One region of the Streptomyces glaucus genome, then DNA from elsewhere that is predicted to be linked to it. Evidence: riboswitches for the same ligand, from Rfam matches in the RefSeq annotation. Region 1 holds a riboswitch; each other region holds the start of a gene.
What was found. Region 1 has a riboswitch for cyclic di-AMP ahead of ABD363_RS02935 (M23 family metallopeptidase). Riboswitches for the same ligand answer to the same signal wherever they lie in the genome.

Region 1 (5,470 bases):
GATCTTGCCGCGCAGATGCTTGAGCACGGGCACCCCGCGGGTGTCGAAGCCGGTCGTCACCATGACGGTGCCGGCCGCCTCGGTGAGCGCGGCGACCGCCCGTTCGAAGCGCTCGGCCACGTCGTCCGGGTCGGTGCCGGGCCGGATGATGTCGTTGCCCCCCGCGCAGAACGAGACCAGGTCCGGCGCCAGTTCGACGGCCCGCGGCACCTGGTCCGCCACGATCTGGTCGAGCAGCTTGCCGCGTACGGCGAGGTTGGTGTAGGTGAAGTCGCCTTCCGGCCTGAGGTCCGCGAGCAGCACGGCGAGCCGGTCGGCCCAGCCGACGAACGCCCCGTCGGGGCCGGGGTCGCCGACGCCCTCGGTGAAGCTGTCCCCCACCGCAACGTACGACCCGATCACTGATCTGCTGTCACTCTTCGAATCGTCTGCCACATGACCATGATTCACCGTGGAATGTGACCTACGCGACCGTAAGGAGGGGTTGACGGGCGGTGAGATAAGCCACTCCTAAAGTGTTGGCCAATTCCGGAATAGGGCTTTGTCCAGGGGTGTTGGCGCCCCGGACCCGTTGCTCGCGGAGCACGGCGGCCGGATCCGGGGACCGAAGACCGAAGGCCGGACCCGGGGATCGGGGTCCGGCCTTCGGCGGCTCGTCGGGCGGGCGGTGCCGGCCGGTGTCAGATGGAGACGCCGTGCGAGCGGAGGTAGGCCACCGGGTCCACGTCCGAGCCGTAGTTCGGCGTGGTGCGGATCTCGAAGTGCAGGTGCGGCCCGGTCACGTTGCCGGTCGCGCCGGACAGGCCGACCTGCTGACCGGCGGTCACGGTCTGACCGGTCGAGACCGACAGCGAGGACAGGTGGGCGTACTGGGCGTAGTGGCCGTCGTCGAGCTTGATGACGACCTGGTTGCCGTACGCGCCGCCCCAGCCCGCGGAGACGACCGTGCCCGCGGCCACCGCCTTGAGGGAGGTGCCGGTCGGGACGACGAAGTCGACACCGGTGTGGTAGCCGCTGGACCACATGCTGCCGGCCACGCGGTAGGCGGTGCCGACGCCGGCGCCGCTCACCGGGAGGGTGTAGCCGCTGGAGGCGTTCGTGGTGCCGGCGGACTGCCCGGCGGCCGCGTCCTGCTCGGGGGACGCGGCCGACGAGGGCTTCGACGGGGCGGACTGCGTGGACTCGGAGGGCTGCGCGGGCTCCGCCGACGGCTGCGCCGCGGAGGACTCGGGGGACTCCGACGGGGAGGAGGACTCGGCGGTGCTCGTCGCGGCCTTCTTGCCGAGCGCGAGCTTCAGGCCGGGGTGGATCAGCGACGGGTCGTCACCGACGGCCTCGCGGTTGTCCGCGTACAGCTTCTTCCAGCCGCCGCTGACGTTCTCCTCGTCGGCGATCTTCGAGAGGTAGTCGCCGGCCTTCACGGTGTAGGTCCGCGTGCCCGTGTTCTCGTCCGCGGTCGTCCTCTCGGCGGCCGGCAGGGACTGGACGGCCTTTTCCGGGACGGACTGGGCGGGCGCGGCGTGGGCACCCGTGGCTCCCAGGAGCGGGAGGGCGAGCGCGGCGCCGCCGGTTCCGGCGGCGGCGATGGAACGGGTGAAACGCTGGGTCTTGCTGCGGCGGTGCTTACCCTTCGCGGGCATGGCGCATTCCTCTCCGGCGCCTGCGAGGTGAGCTGTCGGGTGCGGACTGGAGATGTCCGGTCGCGCCGAGGGGCGCGGCTTTACCCCAAGCCTGGTCCGGGAACCGGAACAGGCAGTCGTACCTGTGGGTCCCCCGCTCCTGCCGTACACGGGTGGGTGGGTGTGCGGGCTCCGGTCGGCGGCAGGATTCGGCGTCCGTCCGGATCGGTGGCGAACGTAAGCGACCAGGACGCACAGGGACAAGCGAAGGTTGTGCGGAATTGCGGATCGACTTGATCCACTACTGGAATCCCCGGTCACCCTCCGTCGATTTCGGCCCTGTTTCCTTTCCGGAAATCCCTTGTGGGTCACGCGAATTACGTGAGCATGACGGGCAACGGACGGTCACGGGTATGACGCTCCTCACGTGACGCCGCTCCAGCTCCCCTCAGCGCGCAGGGAGTTACAGCAAAAGCCGCCAATACGGACAGAAGGGTCAGAGGCGACGCAAGTGGATGACCGTCGCATCGAGGTCGCCTCGCAACCCGGTCCGCAGCCCGTGGTGCAACAGCACCGCCCCCCGGTGCACTTCGCCCGTTTCGCGGCATTCATACGATGCTGCCGGGTCGAGACCACGCAGCCGGAGCGCCGGGACGGGCTCGCCGTGGTGCTGCGCCTGGAGCCAGGCGAGGACGGCGGTCTCGTCGCCGAGCACGTACTGCACGGCGCTCAGGCCGCCCCGGGGCGGCCTGAGCCGGTGGAGCTCCCCGCGCTGCACCAGGGGCCGGATCTCCTTGTAACGGCTCACCCACTCCCGGGCCTCGGCGAGCTCCTCCCCGGTCCACTTCGTGAGGTCGCCGCCGATGCCGAGCACCCCGGCCATGGCGCTCACGAACCGGAACCGCAGGGAGCTCTTCCGGCCGTTGAGCATGGCGTTCGGGCTGTCGGTGACCCAGGCGGCCATCACGCGGGCCGGGTGGATCTGGCTGAAGCCCTCCTGGATGGCGAGCCGGTCGAGCGGGTCGGTGTTGTCCGAGGTCCACACCTGGTCGGTGCGGGCGAGCACGCCGAGGTCGATCCGGCCGCCGCCGCCCGAGCAGGACTCGAAGGCGACCCCCGGGTGGGCCGCCCGCAACCGGTCCAGCAGCGCGTACAGGGCGCGCACATGGTCGACCCACAGCCGCTGCGGATACGGGTCGCCGGGCCAGCCCGCGTCGGTGAAGCAGCGGTTGAAGTCCCACTTGACGTAGTCGATCGGGGCGCTGGAGAGGAGCCCGTCGAGCTGCTCCCACAGGTACTCCCGGACGTCCTCGCGGGCGAGGTTGAGGACGAGCTGATGGCGGAACTCCGTCCGCCTGCGTCCCTTCTGGTGCTGCACCCAGTCCGGGTGGGCGCGGTACAGGTCGCTGTCCGGGTTGACCATCTCGGGCTCGACCCAGATGCCGAACCGCATGCCGAGGCCGTGCACGTACGCGGCGAGCGGGGCCAGGCCGCGGGGGAAGCGGTCGGGGTTGGGCGTCCAGTCGCCGAGGCCGGCCCGGTCTCCGGTGCGCGCGCCGAACCAGCCGTCGTCGACCACGAACAGTTCGACGCCCAGCTCCGCGGCCCGCCGCGCGAGCGCCCGCTGCTGCTCCTCGGAGATGTCGAACCCGGTGGCCTCCCAGGAGTTGTACAGCACCGGCCGGTCCCGGTCCGCGTCCGGGACGACGTACGCGCGCTGGTAGGCGTGCCAGGCGCGGCTCGCGCCGCCGAAGCCGCCGTCGCTCCACAGGCCGGCGAAGACGGGTGTGGTGAAGGTCTCCCCGGCGGCCAGCCGCAGCAGGCCGGAGTCGTCGTGGCCGGCGCCGCCGGTGATCTGCACCCGCGCGTCCGGGAGCCGGGCGACACAGATCCGCCAGGAGCCCGACCAGCCGAGCGCGCAGCCGTAGACCTCGCCGCGCTCCTCGGTGGCGTCGGTGTCGAGCGCGACCCACGGCAGGTGCTGGTGCCCGGTGTGGCCGCGGCGGCTGCCGATGACCTGCTCGCCGTGGGCGAGCGGGAAGCGGGCGAGCCGGGACTCCGCGGCCCAGCGGCCGTGCAGCTGGGACAGCCGCCAGCCGTCGCGGTCGGGCAGGGTCCAGGTGGCGGAGTCGGCGCGCAGCAGTTCGACCGCCGGGCCCCGGTTCTCCAGGGTCACCCAGCGCTCCACGACGTCGCCCCGCATGCGGTAGTGCAGCGTGACGCCCAGTCCGCCGTCGCGGAACAGCAGCCGCAGTTCGCCGCCGTCGCTCTCGTCCCGCTCGTCCCGCTCGAAGGTCCATTCGGTGCCGCGCCGCTCCCCGGTGCGCACGGCGAGGGCGGGCCGGACGAAGCGGGGACCGCCCTCGACCGGGTACTCCTCGCGTCCGTCGAGCGGGGACTCGAAGGGCCAGTAGTCCGGCAGCGGGCGCACGGCGAGCGCCTCGGCGTCGGCGAGGGCGATCCTCGGGCCCCAGTGCAGGTGCACGAGTTCGTCGCGTGCGGTGAGGTGGAGGGCGTAGCTGCTGGCCGGCCCGGAGAGGACCCAGGTACGGCCGGTTTCCGAGATTTCCAGCATGCAGCCCCCCGAGCACGAACAGGTCCACCCACGTCCCGACATCATCGAGGGCCGTCCGCCGGTTCGGCAACGCCTGTGGACAACCCGTGGCGCCGGGAAGCCATGGCGTATCGTCGAGTGGCGCCCGCCGACGAGCCGCGTCGGCGGGAGGGAGTGGGAGGAGTCCCCCGTGACGCAGCAGGTCCCGTCGACCGAGCCCGAACTGGCCGGCGTGCGCAACTTCCGCGACGTGGGCGGACTGCCGACCGTGGACGGCCGCCGGGTGCGGCACGGGGTGCTGTTCCGCAGCGGCCACCTCGCGCACGCGACCGCGGCGGACGCCGCCTTCCTCGCCTCCCTGGGCCTGCACACGATCTTCGACTTCCGCAACGCGGCCGACCAGAAGCTGGAGGGGCCGGACGTCGAGCTGCCGGGCGTGCGCAACGTCAACCTGCCGCTGACCGACCCGGCCGACGGCGCCGAGTTCTGGAGGATGGTCCGCGACGGCGACCTCGACCAGCTGCGGGAGATCCTGGCCGACGGCAGGGCCGAGCAGCGGATGATCACCTCGTACCGCACGATCGTCAAGGAGCGCACCGCCGAGCACTCCCGGGTGCTGCACGCGCTCGCCGAGGACAGCGTGCCCGCGCTGATGCACTGCGCGGCCGGCAAGGACCGCGCGGGCCTGTCCGTCGCGGTGACGCTGCTGGCCCTGGGCGTCGAGCGCGAGGCGATCCTCGACGACTACCTGAAGTCCAACGCCAAGCACCGCCGCTACAAGGTGCACCGCAGCTCCAGCTCCCCCTCGGCCTACTCCCCCGAGGTGATGGAGCTGCTCAGCCCGCTGTTCGACGCGCGTGCCGAGTATCTGACGGCCGCCTTCGAGACCGTCGAGCAGACGTGGGGCGGCGTCGACGCCTACCTGGAGAGGGGACTGGGCATCACCCCGCGGACCCGGGAGCGGCTGCGCGAGCGCCTGCTCGACTGAACCGCCGGGACTACTTCGCGCCCACCTCGAACAGCAGGTAGATGAAGGCCGCGAACAGGTGGCCCACGGCGATGTAGACGATCAGCCGTATCCACAGGCCGCGGGGGAACTTCTCCTCCATGTCGCTCATGGCGCGTCTCCGGGGGTCGGGCCCAGGCACAGCGTGGCCGTGGGACTCTGCAACAGGGTGTGGACGAACAGCAGCTCGACCCCGCCGGGGTCCTGGGCCGCGATGCGGTGCGGGGTCAGCGAGTCGAAGTGCGCGCTGTCGCCCGGGCCGAGCCGGTGCGCCGCGTCCCCGAGCCGCAG
Region 2 (5,470 bases), on a different contig from region 1:
CACCAGCTTCGAGCGGACCAACTACTTCGAGACCATGCCCGCCCACCAGCTGGAGCTCGCCCTCTGGCTGGAGGCCGACCGCATGGGCTCGCTGCTGGCCGCGCTGGACGAGGAGTCCATGGAGAACCAGCGGGACGTCGTCAAGAACGAGCGCCGCCAGCGCTACGACAACGTCCCCTACGGCACGGCCTTCGAGCGGCTGACCGCCCTGGCCTACCCGGAGGGCCACCCCTACCACCACACCCCGATCGGCTCGATGGCCGACCTGGACGCGGCGACCCTGGAGGACGCCCGCCGGTTCTTCCGCACGTACTACGCGCCGAACAACGCGGTGCTGTCGGTCGTCGGCGACATCGACCCCGAGCAGACGCTCGCCTGGGTCGAGAAGTACTTCGGCTCCATCCCGGCCCACGACGGCAAGCCGGAGCCCCGGGACGGCTCGCTGCCCGACATCATCGGCCGGCAGCTGCGCGAGGTCGTCGAGGAGGAGGTCCCGGCGCGCGCCCTGATGGCGGCCTACCGCCTGCCGCACGACGGCACGCGCGCGTGCGACGCGGCCGACCTGGCGCTCACCGTCCTGGGCGGCGGCGAGTCCTCCCGCCTGTACAACCGGCTCGTCCGGCGCGACCGCACGGCGGTGGCGGCCGGGTTCGGCCTGCTGCGGCTGGCCGGTGCGCCCTCGATGGGCTGGCTGGACGTGAAGACGTCCGGTGACGTCGAGGTGCCCGTCATCGAGGCCGCCGTCGACGAGGAGCTCGCCCGGTTCGCCGAGGAGGGCCCCACGGCCGAGGAGATGGAGCGCGCCCAGGCCCAGCTGGAGCGCGAGTGGCTGGACCGGCTCGGCACGGTCGCGGGCCGCGCCGACGAGCTGTGCCGGTACGCGGTCCTCTTCGGCGACCCCCAGCTCGCCCTGACCGCCGTCCAGCGCGTGCTGGAGGTGACGGCGGAGGAGGTGCAGGAGGTGGCCAAGGCCCGCCTGCGCCCCGACAACCGCGCGGTGCTCGTCTACGAGCCGGTCGCCACCGAGGCCGGGGAAGCGGACGCCGCGGCCACCGACGACAACGAGGAGACGGCGAAGTGACCGAGCTCGCCACGATGGAGTTCCACCCCCGGCCCGAGGGAGGCGAGCCCAGGCCCTGGGCGTTCCCGGCCCCCACGCGCGGGACGCTCGGCAACGGCCTGACGGTCCTGCGCTGCCACCGCCCCGGCCAGCAGGTCGTCGCCGTCGAGGTCCTCCTCGACGCCCCCCTGGACGCCGAGCCGGCCGGCCTCGACGGCGTCGCCACGATCATGGCGCGGGCCTTCGCCGAGGGCACCGACAAGCACTCCGCCGAGGAGTTCGCCGCCGAGCTGGAGCGCTGCGGCGCCACCCTCGACACGCACGCCGACCACCCCGGCGTACGCCTGAGCCTGGAGGTGCCGGCCTCCCGCCTGGCCAAGGCGCTCGGGCTGATCGCCGACGCCCTCAGGTCGCCCGCGTTCGCGGACGGCGAGGTGGAGCGGCTGGTGCGCAACCGGCTCGACGAGATCCCGCACGAGCTGGCCAACCCCGCCCGCCGGGCCGCCAAGGAGCTCTCCAGGGAGCTGTTCCCGGCGAGTTCGCGCATGTCGCGCCCGCGCCAGGGCACCGAGGAGACGGTCGCGAACATCGACTCCGCGGCCGTCCGCGCCTTCTACGAGAAGCACGTCCGCCCCGCCACGGCCACCGCCGTGGTCGTCGGCGACCTCACCGGCATCGACCTCGACGCGCTGCTCGGCGACACGCTCGGCGCGTGGACCGGCTCCCCGGCCGAGCCGCGGCCCGTGCCCCCGGTGATCGCCGACGACACCGGCCGGGTGGTCGTCGTGGACCGCCCCGGCGCCGTCCAGACGCAGCTGCTGATCGGCCGCACCGGCCCGGACCGGCACGACGGCGTGTGGCCCGCGCAGGTGCTCGGCACGTACTGCCTCGGCGGCACCCTCACCTCCCGCCTGGACCGCGTCCTGCGCGAGGAGAAGGGCTACACCTACGGCGTGCGGGCGTTCGGGCAGGTCCTCAGGTCCTCCCCGGAGGGCACCGGCGCCGCGATGCTCGCCATCAGCGGCTCCGTGGACACCCCGAACACCGGCCCCGCCCTGCGGGACCTGTGGACGGTGCTGCGCACGCTCGCCGAGGAGGGGCTCACCGACGCCGAGCGCGACGTCGCCGTGCAGAACCTGGTGGGCGTGGCGCCGCTGAAGTACGAGACCGCGGCGGCCGTCGCCGCCACCCTGGCCGACCAGGTCGAGCAGCACCTGCCCGACGACTACCAGGCCACGCTGTACCGCCGGCTCGCCGAGACCGGCACCGTGGAGGCCACCGCGGCGGTCGTGAACGCCTTCCCGGTGGACCGCCTGGTGACCGTCCTCGTCGGTGACGCGGCGCAGATCAAGGAGCCGGTGGAGGCCCTCGGCATCGGTGAGGTCACCGTGGTGTCCGCCGAGTAGCGGCACGCGCGCGGGAGCCCTGGCGACGGATACGTCACCAGGGCTCCCTTATGCCCGGATTGGGGTGGAGGTTGCCTGTCCGGCCTGTGGGATGCGCTACAAAACCCGTGTCGTGTTTGGGGTTTGCGGACCGGCGCGCTTAACGTCTTCCGGGCTGTCCGTCAGGCAGTGCGCCGCACCCGCGGCAGCGGGCAGCCATCGCCGAATCCCCGTACGGCGCGAGCCGGGGGAGCCGGGGACCCACCCTCCTCCCGCCGCCTCCGCGGCTGGAGGGGACCAGCAGTCCCCCCGGGGTGAATCGGGCGCCCGCGCGAGCGCGAGGGGGCCCGTAGGAGACCTTCCTGCTCCGAACCCGTCAGCTAACCCGGCAGGCGAGAGGGAAGGAAAGGACCAGCACACTTCATGGCGTTCACCCGCGCCACCGGGAAGCACCGCCGTTCCGGCCGGACGCACCGCACCACCGCCCGCGCGGCGGGCGTCGCGGCCCTCACCACCACCGGTGTCATCGGCGCCGCCGCGGCCCCCGCCCTCGCCGCCGAGCAGACCGGCCTCACCCCCGTCCTCGCCCTCGGGGAGTCCTTGGCCGACCAGATCGAGGCCCAGGCCGCCGCCCAGAAGCAGGCCGCCGAGGAGGCCGCCGCCGAGCAGCGGGCCGCCCGGATCGCGCGCAAGGAGGCGGCCGAGGCGGCGAAGAAGGCGCGCGAGGCCAAGGAGCGCGCCGCCCGCGAGGCCGAGCGCAAGCGCCTGAACACCTACGTGCCGCCCATCGCCGGCTCCTACGTCTCCACCGGCTACCGGGCCGGCGGCGCCGTCTGGTCCTCCGGCACCCACACCGGCGTCGACTTCCACGCGGCCGGCGGCACCCCCGTCCAGGCGGTCGGCGCCGGCACCGTCGTCGAGGCCGGCTGGGGCGGCGCGTACGGCAACCAGGTCGTGATCAGGATGCACGACGGCACGTACACCCAGTACGGCCACCTGTCGTCCATCGGCGTCTCGGTGGGCCAGGCGGTGCTCCCGGGCCAGCGGATCGGCCTGTCCGGCGCGACCGGCAACGTCACCGGGCCGCACCTGCACTTCGAGGCCCGCACGGCCGCCGGGTACGGCTCCGACATCGACCCGGTCGCCTACCTCCGCTCGCACGGCGTGGACCTCTGACGCCGTACGCCCCGCGCACGGGGTCCGGCCCCGCACGCCCCGCCCGCGGGGCCCGGCGCCGCACGCTCTCGTGAACGTCCGACGGCGGACGGTCGCGTTTCCCGAGGCCCCGGCTCCCCGAGCCGGGGCTTTCGGCGTTCCGCACGGCCGGATGTCCAAAAAATATCCATGATTTCCGGGCCGCCGTCGGAAATTCCGGCTCATTGCAATAGAGTCACGGAACACGCGTCCATCGTCGGCGTTTCACGGGGATTAAGGCGGAGGTCGGTCATGCGTATTCCGGCGCACTCGGTGTGCACGGCCATCCGGGACGACATCGTCGCGGGTGTCCACGAGCGCGGCAGCCGCCTCACCGAGGAACTCCTCGCGCGCCGCTACGGCGTCTCGCGCGTCCCCGTGCGCGAGGCCCTGCGCACCCTGGAGGCCGAGGGCTTCGTGGTGACCCGGCGGCACGCGGGCGCGTGCGTCGCGGAACCCACCGAGCAGGAGGCCGCCGACCTGCTGGAGATGCGCGGGCTCCTGGAGCCGCTCGGCGCCTTCCGGGCCGCCCAGCGGCGCACCGAGGCCCATCTGAAGGTGTTGCGCGGCCTGGTCAGGATCGGCCAGGAGCGCGCCCGCCGGGGCGGCGGCGAGGACCTGCGCTCCCTGGGCGGCTGGTTCCACGAGACGCTCGCCCAGGCCTCCGGCAGCCCCGCCCTGACCGCGACGCTGACCCAGCTGCGCCATAAGATCGCCTGGATGTACACCGTGCAGGCGCCCGCCGGACCCGTGGAGACCTGGGCGGAGCACGGGGCGATCGTGGACGCCGTGGCGCGCGGCGACGGCGAACGCGCGCGGGCGCTGACGGCGCTGCACAACGAGCGCGCGGCCGCCGCGCACCGGCTGCGGTTCGCCCCGGGCGCGGACCGTCCGGAGCGTGTGAGGAACTCGCAACCTCCCGTAAACATGCCGAGCCTGCGGCATTAACAAGGAGGCCGTATACAAAGAGCAGGAAATTCCCGGGGGGATTGTTCCTGCTGCCCGGAAATGAAAAACCCGAAGGGCTTGCCCGGTAATTCGGACGAGCCCTTCGGGGGTGCGGGACGGCGTCCCGGAATCGACGGCGTCCCCGCCGCCGGCCGGAAATCCGGCCGTGCGCGGCCGGCCTCGCGAAAGCCGCGCAGGGGCGTCAGACGGTCTCGGGGAGCTCCTCCAGGCCCTCGGAGACCAGCTTCGCCAGCCGGTCCAGGGCGGTGTCGGCGCCCTCGGCGTCCGACGCGAGGACGATCTCCTCGCCGCCCTGGGCGCCCAGGCTCAGGACGGCCAGCATGGAGGCCGCGTTGACGGGGGTGCCGCCTGCCTTGGCGATCGTCACCGGGACGCCTGCGGCCGTGGCGGCCCGGACGAAGATGGAGGCGGGGCGGGCGTGGAGGCCCTCGGCCCAGCCGACGTTGACGCGGCGCTCAGCCATGTGTTGCTGCCCTTCGGTGTTCAGGGTTGTCTAGACCAGTTTCCCATATCGTGAAGCATGCCCGGAGGAACGCGCGTCCCTCCGGGGCGGCGGCCGGGCCGCGGCCTCGGCCCGGACCTCCGTCCCCCACAGCCTGCCCCGCGCCGTCGCCGGACGCGAGCCTTACGCTGGGGCCCATGCAGACCTCGCCGGACCGGCACGAGTACCCCGCCCACTGGGAGGCCGACGTGGTGCTGCGCGACGGCGGCACCGCGCGCATCCGCCCCATCACCGTCGACGACGCGGACCGGCTGGTCAGCTTCTACGAGCAGGTGTCGGACGAGTCGAAGTACTACCGCTTCTTCGCGCCCTACCCCCGCCTGTCCGCCAAGGACGTCCACCGCTTCACGCACCACGACT
Region 3 (5,470 bases), on a different contig from region 1:
ACGCCGACGCCAAGCAGGCCCTCGCCGACCAGCGGCTCAGCAAGAACCCCGCGCACCACGACGAGCCCGCCCACGCCAGGGGCAAGACGGGCATCCCCGGTGAGCGCAAGGCCGAGCTGATGACCCACCTGCTCAACATCGACCCGCCGGACCACACCCGGCTGCGCCGCCTGGTCAGCAAGGCCTTCACGCCCCGCCGCGTCGCCGAGTTCGCCCCCCGCGTGCAGGAACTCGCCGACCGCCTCATCGACCGGTTCGCCGCCCACGGCGAGGCCGACCTCATCCACGAGTTCGCCTTCCCCCTGCCCATCTACGCCATCTGCGACATGCTCGGCGTCCCCCGCGAGGACCAGGACGACTTCCGTGACTGGGCGGGGATGATGATCCGCCACCAGGGCGGCCCCCGGGGCGGCGTCGCCCGGTCGGTGAAGAAGATGCGCGGCTACCTCGCCGACCTCATCCATCGCAAACGCGAAGCCCTGCCGCCCGAGCCGGGTCCGGGGGAGGACCTCATCTCCGGCCTCATCCGCGCCTCCGACCACGGCGAGCACCTCACCGAGAACGAGGCCGCGGCGATGGCGTTCATCCTGCTGTTCGCCGGCTTCGAGACCACCGTGAACCTGATCGGCAACGGCACCTACGCCCTGCTCACCCACCCCGACCAGCGGGAGCTGCTGCAGAAGTCCCTCGCCGCGGGCGAATCCGGCCTGCTCGCCACCGGCGTCGAGGAACTCCTGCGCTACGACGGGCCCGTCGAACTCGCCACCTGGCGGTTCGCCACGCGGCCGCTCACCCTCGGCGGACAGGACATCGCCCCCGGCGACCCCGTCCTCGTCGTCCTCGCCGCCGCCGACCGGGACCCGGAGCGGTTCGCCGACCCCGACGTGCTCGACCTCGGCCGCCGGGACAACCAGCACCTCGGATACGGCCACGGCATCCACTACTGCCTCGGCGCCCCGCTCGCCCGCCTGGAGGGCCGGACCGCGCTCGCCACGCTCCTCACCCGCCTGCCCGACCTGCGGCTCGCGGTGGACCCGGCCGAACTGCGCTGGCGCGGCGGGCTCATCATGCGGGGCCTGCGCACGCTGCCGGTCGCCTTCACCCCCGTACGGCACGCCGTGCCGGCCACGGAACCGGACGCGCCCGGCGGGCCGTGACCGACACGGAGCCGGACGCGCCCGGCGGCCGTGACCGACACGGAGCGAAGGGCTGACAGCCGCCGCGTGCCGCCGCAAACGTGACACGCCCTCAAGGCTGTGATCTTCACGTGATCTGTGCGGCATGAACTTGTGACAAGCGATCTCCTGCGGATACGTTCACCCATCAGCGCGGCGCCGAGTGCGCTCCGCCGCGCCGTCCGTGCTGTCTCGGGAAAGGTCCCCGTATGCTCTCCGGGAACGGTCGTCACCGCCGCCCCCGCCAGGCTCCGGCCCTCGTCGTCGCCGCCGGAGTGACCGGCTCCGCCATCGCGATCCCGCTCCTCGGGGCCTCCGGCGCCAGCGCGGCCGACGGCGCGGCCTGGGACCGGGTCGCCGAGTGCGAGACCGGCGGCGCCTGGAGCGAGAACTCCGGCAACGGCTACTACGGCGGCCTGCAGTTGTCCCAGGAGGACTGGGAGAAGTACGGCGGTCTGGCGTACGCGGCCAGCGCCGACCAGGCCAGCCGGTCCCAGCAGATATCCGTCGCCGAGAAGATGCTCGCCGACCAGGGCATCGCCGCGTGGCCGACGTGCGGCCTGCTCGCCGGGCTCGTGGACGACCCGGCGTCCACCGGCGCCGGCGCGTCGGAGGGGAAGCCGGCCGGCGAGGACACCGGCGGTTCCGCGGACTCCCGGAACACGGCAGAGCCGACGAGCCCGGCGGAATCGGGAAGTCCGGCCGGTTCGGGGGGATCGGCCGGCTCGGAAGACGCCGAAGGGGCGAAGGACTCCTCGGAGCGGCCCGGTTCGGGTGACTCGTCCGACTCGCCCGAAACATCCCATGAGGCGTCTCCCGAAACGTCTCCCGGTCCTTCCTCTCCCTCCTCGCCTTCGGCCCCGGCGTCCCCGTCCACCGCGCCCGACGATGCGTCAAACGCGAAGGACGAATCCGCCGAGTCCGACACGTCCGCCGATGTCCGGGAAAGTGGCGGTTCGCCCAGCGTCGCCCCCAGGAGTGACGAAGCGGACAACTCTGGACAGAGCGTGGGGACTTCCTATCTGGTCGACACCGGATCCGCCGGCATCGGCCGCCACCGCGGCCCCAGCGCCGACGAAGAGGCGGTCGAGGACCGCAGGAGCGCCTCCTCCGGCCGGCACGCCTCCCGCGGCGACGACGCCACGCGCGAGGACGTCGACGGCTCGTACACCGTCCGTTCCGGCGACACTCTCTGGACCATCGCCGACTCCCTTGACCTCCAAGGCGGATGGCGCACCCTGTACGACGGCAACAGGGACGTCGTCGGCGCCGACCCGAACACCATCGTCCCCGGTCAGACGCTCGAGGTCGGGGCCGAACCGAGCGGAGAACGACGGTAGTTGGCGTCGGGTTTCCCGCTGAATGTCGCATATAAGCGCAGTGAGAGATAGATCTCAGAAGCCCTGATCGTCTTTGAAATTCCGCGGCGTGCCTGCCTACGGTCGTGACCGCTCGCCACCGCGGGCCCCGGCTGCCGCAACGCCGAATCCTGCCAGCGGCCGCCCGGGAACAGTCGTCGCGTCAAGCGCCGTGGGCAGGAGCGGGGGAACCAAGGTAGGCGCCGGAACCGGCAGTTGAGGCCGGAACCGGCTAGGGGTGAAGCCGTGTCCCGCGAGGGACGCGGCCGGGCAACTCGACCGGCCCGAACCCGACAGCTCACCTCGCAGGCGTCGGTGAGGGGATCCAACCATGCTGTTTTCCGGCAAGGGCAAGCACCGTCGTCCGAACAAGGCCACCCGTGCCATCGCCATCGCCGGTGTGACCGGCGCCGCCGTCGCCGCCCCGCTGATGGCGTCCGGCACGGCCTCCGCGGCCACCGCCTCCGAGTGGGACGCCGTCGCCCAGTGCGAGTCCGGCGGCAACTGGTCCATCAACACCGGCAACGGCTACTACGGCGGTCTGCAGTTCTCCGCCTCCACCTGGGCCGCGTACGGCGGCACGGCGTACGCCGCCACCGCCGACCAGGCCACCAAGGCGCAGCAGATCGAGATCGCCGAGAAGGTCCTCGCGGGCCAGGGCAAGGGCGCCTGGCCGGTCTGCGGCAAGAACCTGTCGGGCGCCGCGTACAGCGGCGGTTCCGCGTCGAGCGGTTCGTCGAACGGCTCCTCCTCGAACGGCTCGTCCGGCGGGGCCTCCAACGGCTCGTCCGGCGGGGCCTCGAACGACTGGTCCGGCGGGGCCTCGGGCGGCTCCTCGCAGAACACCGGGACCACCACCCGCTCCACCGAGCAGCCGGCCTCCCGCTCCGCCGAGCGTCCGGCCGCCCAGAAGACCGTCACCACCCCGACCGGCGAGAAGGTCAAGAAGGGCGACGGCGAGTACAAGGTCGTCGAGGGCGACACCCTCAGCTCGATCGCCGCGGAGCACGACGTCCGGGGCGGCTGGGCGAAGCTGTTCGAGCTGAACAAGGACATCGTCGAGGACGCCGACCTCATCTACCCGGGCCAGCAGCTGCACCTGAAGTAAGAGGCGGCTCCCGGGCCGGCCACAGCGCCCTCACATCCGGGTCCTCCGTCATGGAAGCCCCGTGAGGGCCGTCCCCCCGTCCCCACGGGCTCCCCGCCCCGGTGCGTGTTCCCCCGTACGCACCGGGGCGGGGCTTTTGCGTGGCTGGGGGCGTACGGGCGCGGGAGGGGGCGCGGCCGCCCGTTGACCTCTTTGTTCCGCCGGGAAACAATTTACTCCCGGTTCCCCCGTGCAAGGGGTGACCGGCTGGCCGATCGCCCCGAGCCGGTTAGGCTCGTCTCGCAGAGCCACCACGGTTCACTCGCGGAGCCGTCACGGTCCTGCCAACCCGCGTCACATTCAAGAAGGAGATGCTCGTGCCGTCCATCGACGTCGTCGTAGCCCGGGAAATCCTGGACTCCCGAGGCAACCCCACGGTCGAGGTCGAGGTCGGCCTCGACGACGGCAGCACGGGCCGTGCCGCCGTCCCGTCCGGCGCCTCCACGGGCGCCTTCGAGGCCATCGAGCTCCGCGACGGCGACTCGAGCCGCTACCAGGGCAAGGGCGTCGAGAAGGCCGTCCTGGCCGTCATCGAGCAGATCGGCCCGGAGCTGGTCGGCTACGACGCCACCGAGCAGCGCCTGATCGACCAGGCCATGTTCGACCTGGACGCCACCGACAACAAGGGCTCCCTCGGCGCCAACGCCATCCTCGGCGTCTCCCTGGCCGTCGCCCACGCCGCCTCCGAGGCCAGCGACCTGCCGCTGTTCCGCTACCTGGGCGGCCCGAACGCGCACCTGCTGCCGGTGCCGATGATGAACATCCTGAACGGCGGCGCGCACGCCGACTCCAACGTGGACATCCAGGAGTTCATGATCGCCCCGATCGGCGCGGAGTCCTTCTCCGAGGCCCTGCGCTGGGGCGCCGAGGTCTACCACACCCTGAAGAAGGTCCTGAAGTCCAAGGGCCTGTCCACCGGCCTCGGCGACGAGGGCGGCTTCGCCCCGAACCTCGGCTCCAACCGCGAGGCCCTCGACCTCATCCTGGAGGCCATCAGGGAGGCCGGCTACCAGCCCGGCGAGCAGATCGCCCTGGCCCTGGACGTCGCCGCCACCGAGTTCCACAAGGACGGCCGCTACGTCTTCGAGGGCAAGGAGCGCACCGCCGAGGAGATGACCGCGTACTACGCGGAGCTGGTCGACGCCTACCCGCTGGTCTCCATCGAGGACCCGCTGAGCGAGGAGGACTGGGACGGCTGGAAGGACATCACCGCCAAGCTCGGTGACAAGGTCCAGCTCGTCGGCGACGACCTGTTCGTCACCAACCCCGAGCGCCTCCAGCGCGGCATCGACGAGGGCATCGGCAACGCCCTGCTGGTCAAGGTCAACCAGATCGGCTCGCTGACCGAGACCCTGGACGCCGTCGAGCTGGCCCAGCGCAACGGCTACAAGTGCATGATGTCCCACCGCTCCGGCGAGACCGAGGACGTCACCATCGCCGACCTGGCCGTCGCCACCAACTGCGGCCAGATCAAGACCGGCGCCCCGGCCCGCTCCGAGCGCGTCGCCAAGTACAACCAGCTGCTGCGCATCGAGGAGATCCTCGACGACGCCGCGGTGTACGCCGGCCGCAGCGCCTTCCCGCGGTTCCGCTCCGCGAACCGGTGAGCCCGGCAAGGGCCGAGCGCCGCTCCTGAAGGAGACGCCGTACGTACGTCCCCGCACCCGGTCCCGTACCGTGTGCGGGGACGTACGCGCGTGGAAGGGGAGGCGAGAGCCGAGATGCCCGTGAAGAACCGGGACCGTTTCTCCACCGCGACCAGACTGCGGCTGCTCGGCGAGCAGACGGCG

Region 2: another riboswitch for cyclic di-AMP. It lies ahead of ABD363_RS11745 (M23 family metallopeptidase); the one in region 1 lies ahead of ABD363_RS02935 (M23 family metallopeptidase).
Region 3: another riboswitch for cyclic di-AMP. It lies ahead of ABD363_RS19795 (transglycosylase family protein); the one in region 1 lies ahead of ABD363_RS02935 (M23 family metallopeptidase).

The regions. Positions count from the first base shown of each region.
Region 1 covers NZ_BAAATK010000003.1:7,481-12,950, forward strand. The annotation lists gene ABD363_RS02930 (SGNH/GDSL hydrolase family protein) at 1-402, opposite strand, end outside; gene ABD363_RS02935 (M23 family metallopeptidase) at 681-1,640, opposite strand; cyclic di-AMP (ydaO/yuaA leader) riboswitch at 1,645-1,805, opposite strand; gene ABD363_RS02940 (alpha-galactosidase) at 2,116-4,194, opposite strand; gene ABD363_RS02945 (tyrosine-protein phosphatase) at 4,364-5,161, shown strand; gene ABD363_RS02950 (DUF6126 family protein) at 5,172-5,291, opposite strand; gene ABD363_RS02955 (helix-turn-helix domain-containing protein) at 5,288-5,470, opposite strand, start outside.
Region 2 covers NZ_BAAATK010000012.1:106,552-112,021, reverse strand. The annotation lists gene ABD363_RS11735 (M16 family metallopeptidase) at 1-1,081, shown strand, start outside; gene ABD363_RS11740 (M16 family metallopeptidase) at 1,078-2,466, shown strand; cyclic di-AMP (ydaO/yuaA leader) riboswitch at 2,656-2,855, shown strand; gene ABD363_RS11745 (M23 family metallopeptidase) at 2,869-3,621, shown strand; gene ABD363_RS11750 (GntR family transcriptional regulator) at 3,892-4,587, shown strand; gene ABD363_RS11755 (HPr family phosphocarrier protein) at 4,790-5,071, opposite strand; gene ABD363_RS11760 (bifunctional acetate--CoA ligase family protein/GNAT family N-acetyltransferase) at 5,248-5,470, shown strand, end outside.
Region 3 covers NZ_BAAATK010000026.1:28,846-34,315, reverse strand. The annotation lists gene ABD363_RS19805 (cytochrome P450 family protein) at 1-1,157, shown strand, start outside; gene ABD363_RS19800 (transglycosylase family protein) at 1,385-2,515, shown strand; cyclic di-AMP (ydaO/yuaA leader) riboswitch at 2,692-2,860, shown strand; gene ABD363_RS19795 (transglycosylase family protein) at 2,865-3,641, shown strand; gene eno (phosphopyruvate hydratase) at 3,998-5,287, shown strand; gene ABD363_RS19785 (FtsB family cell division protein) at 5,402-5,470, shown strand, end outside.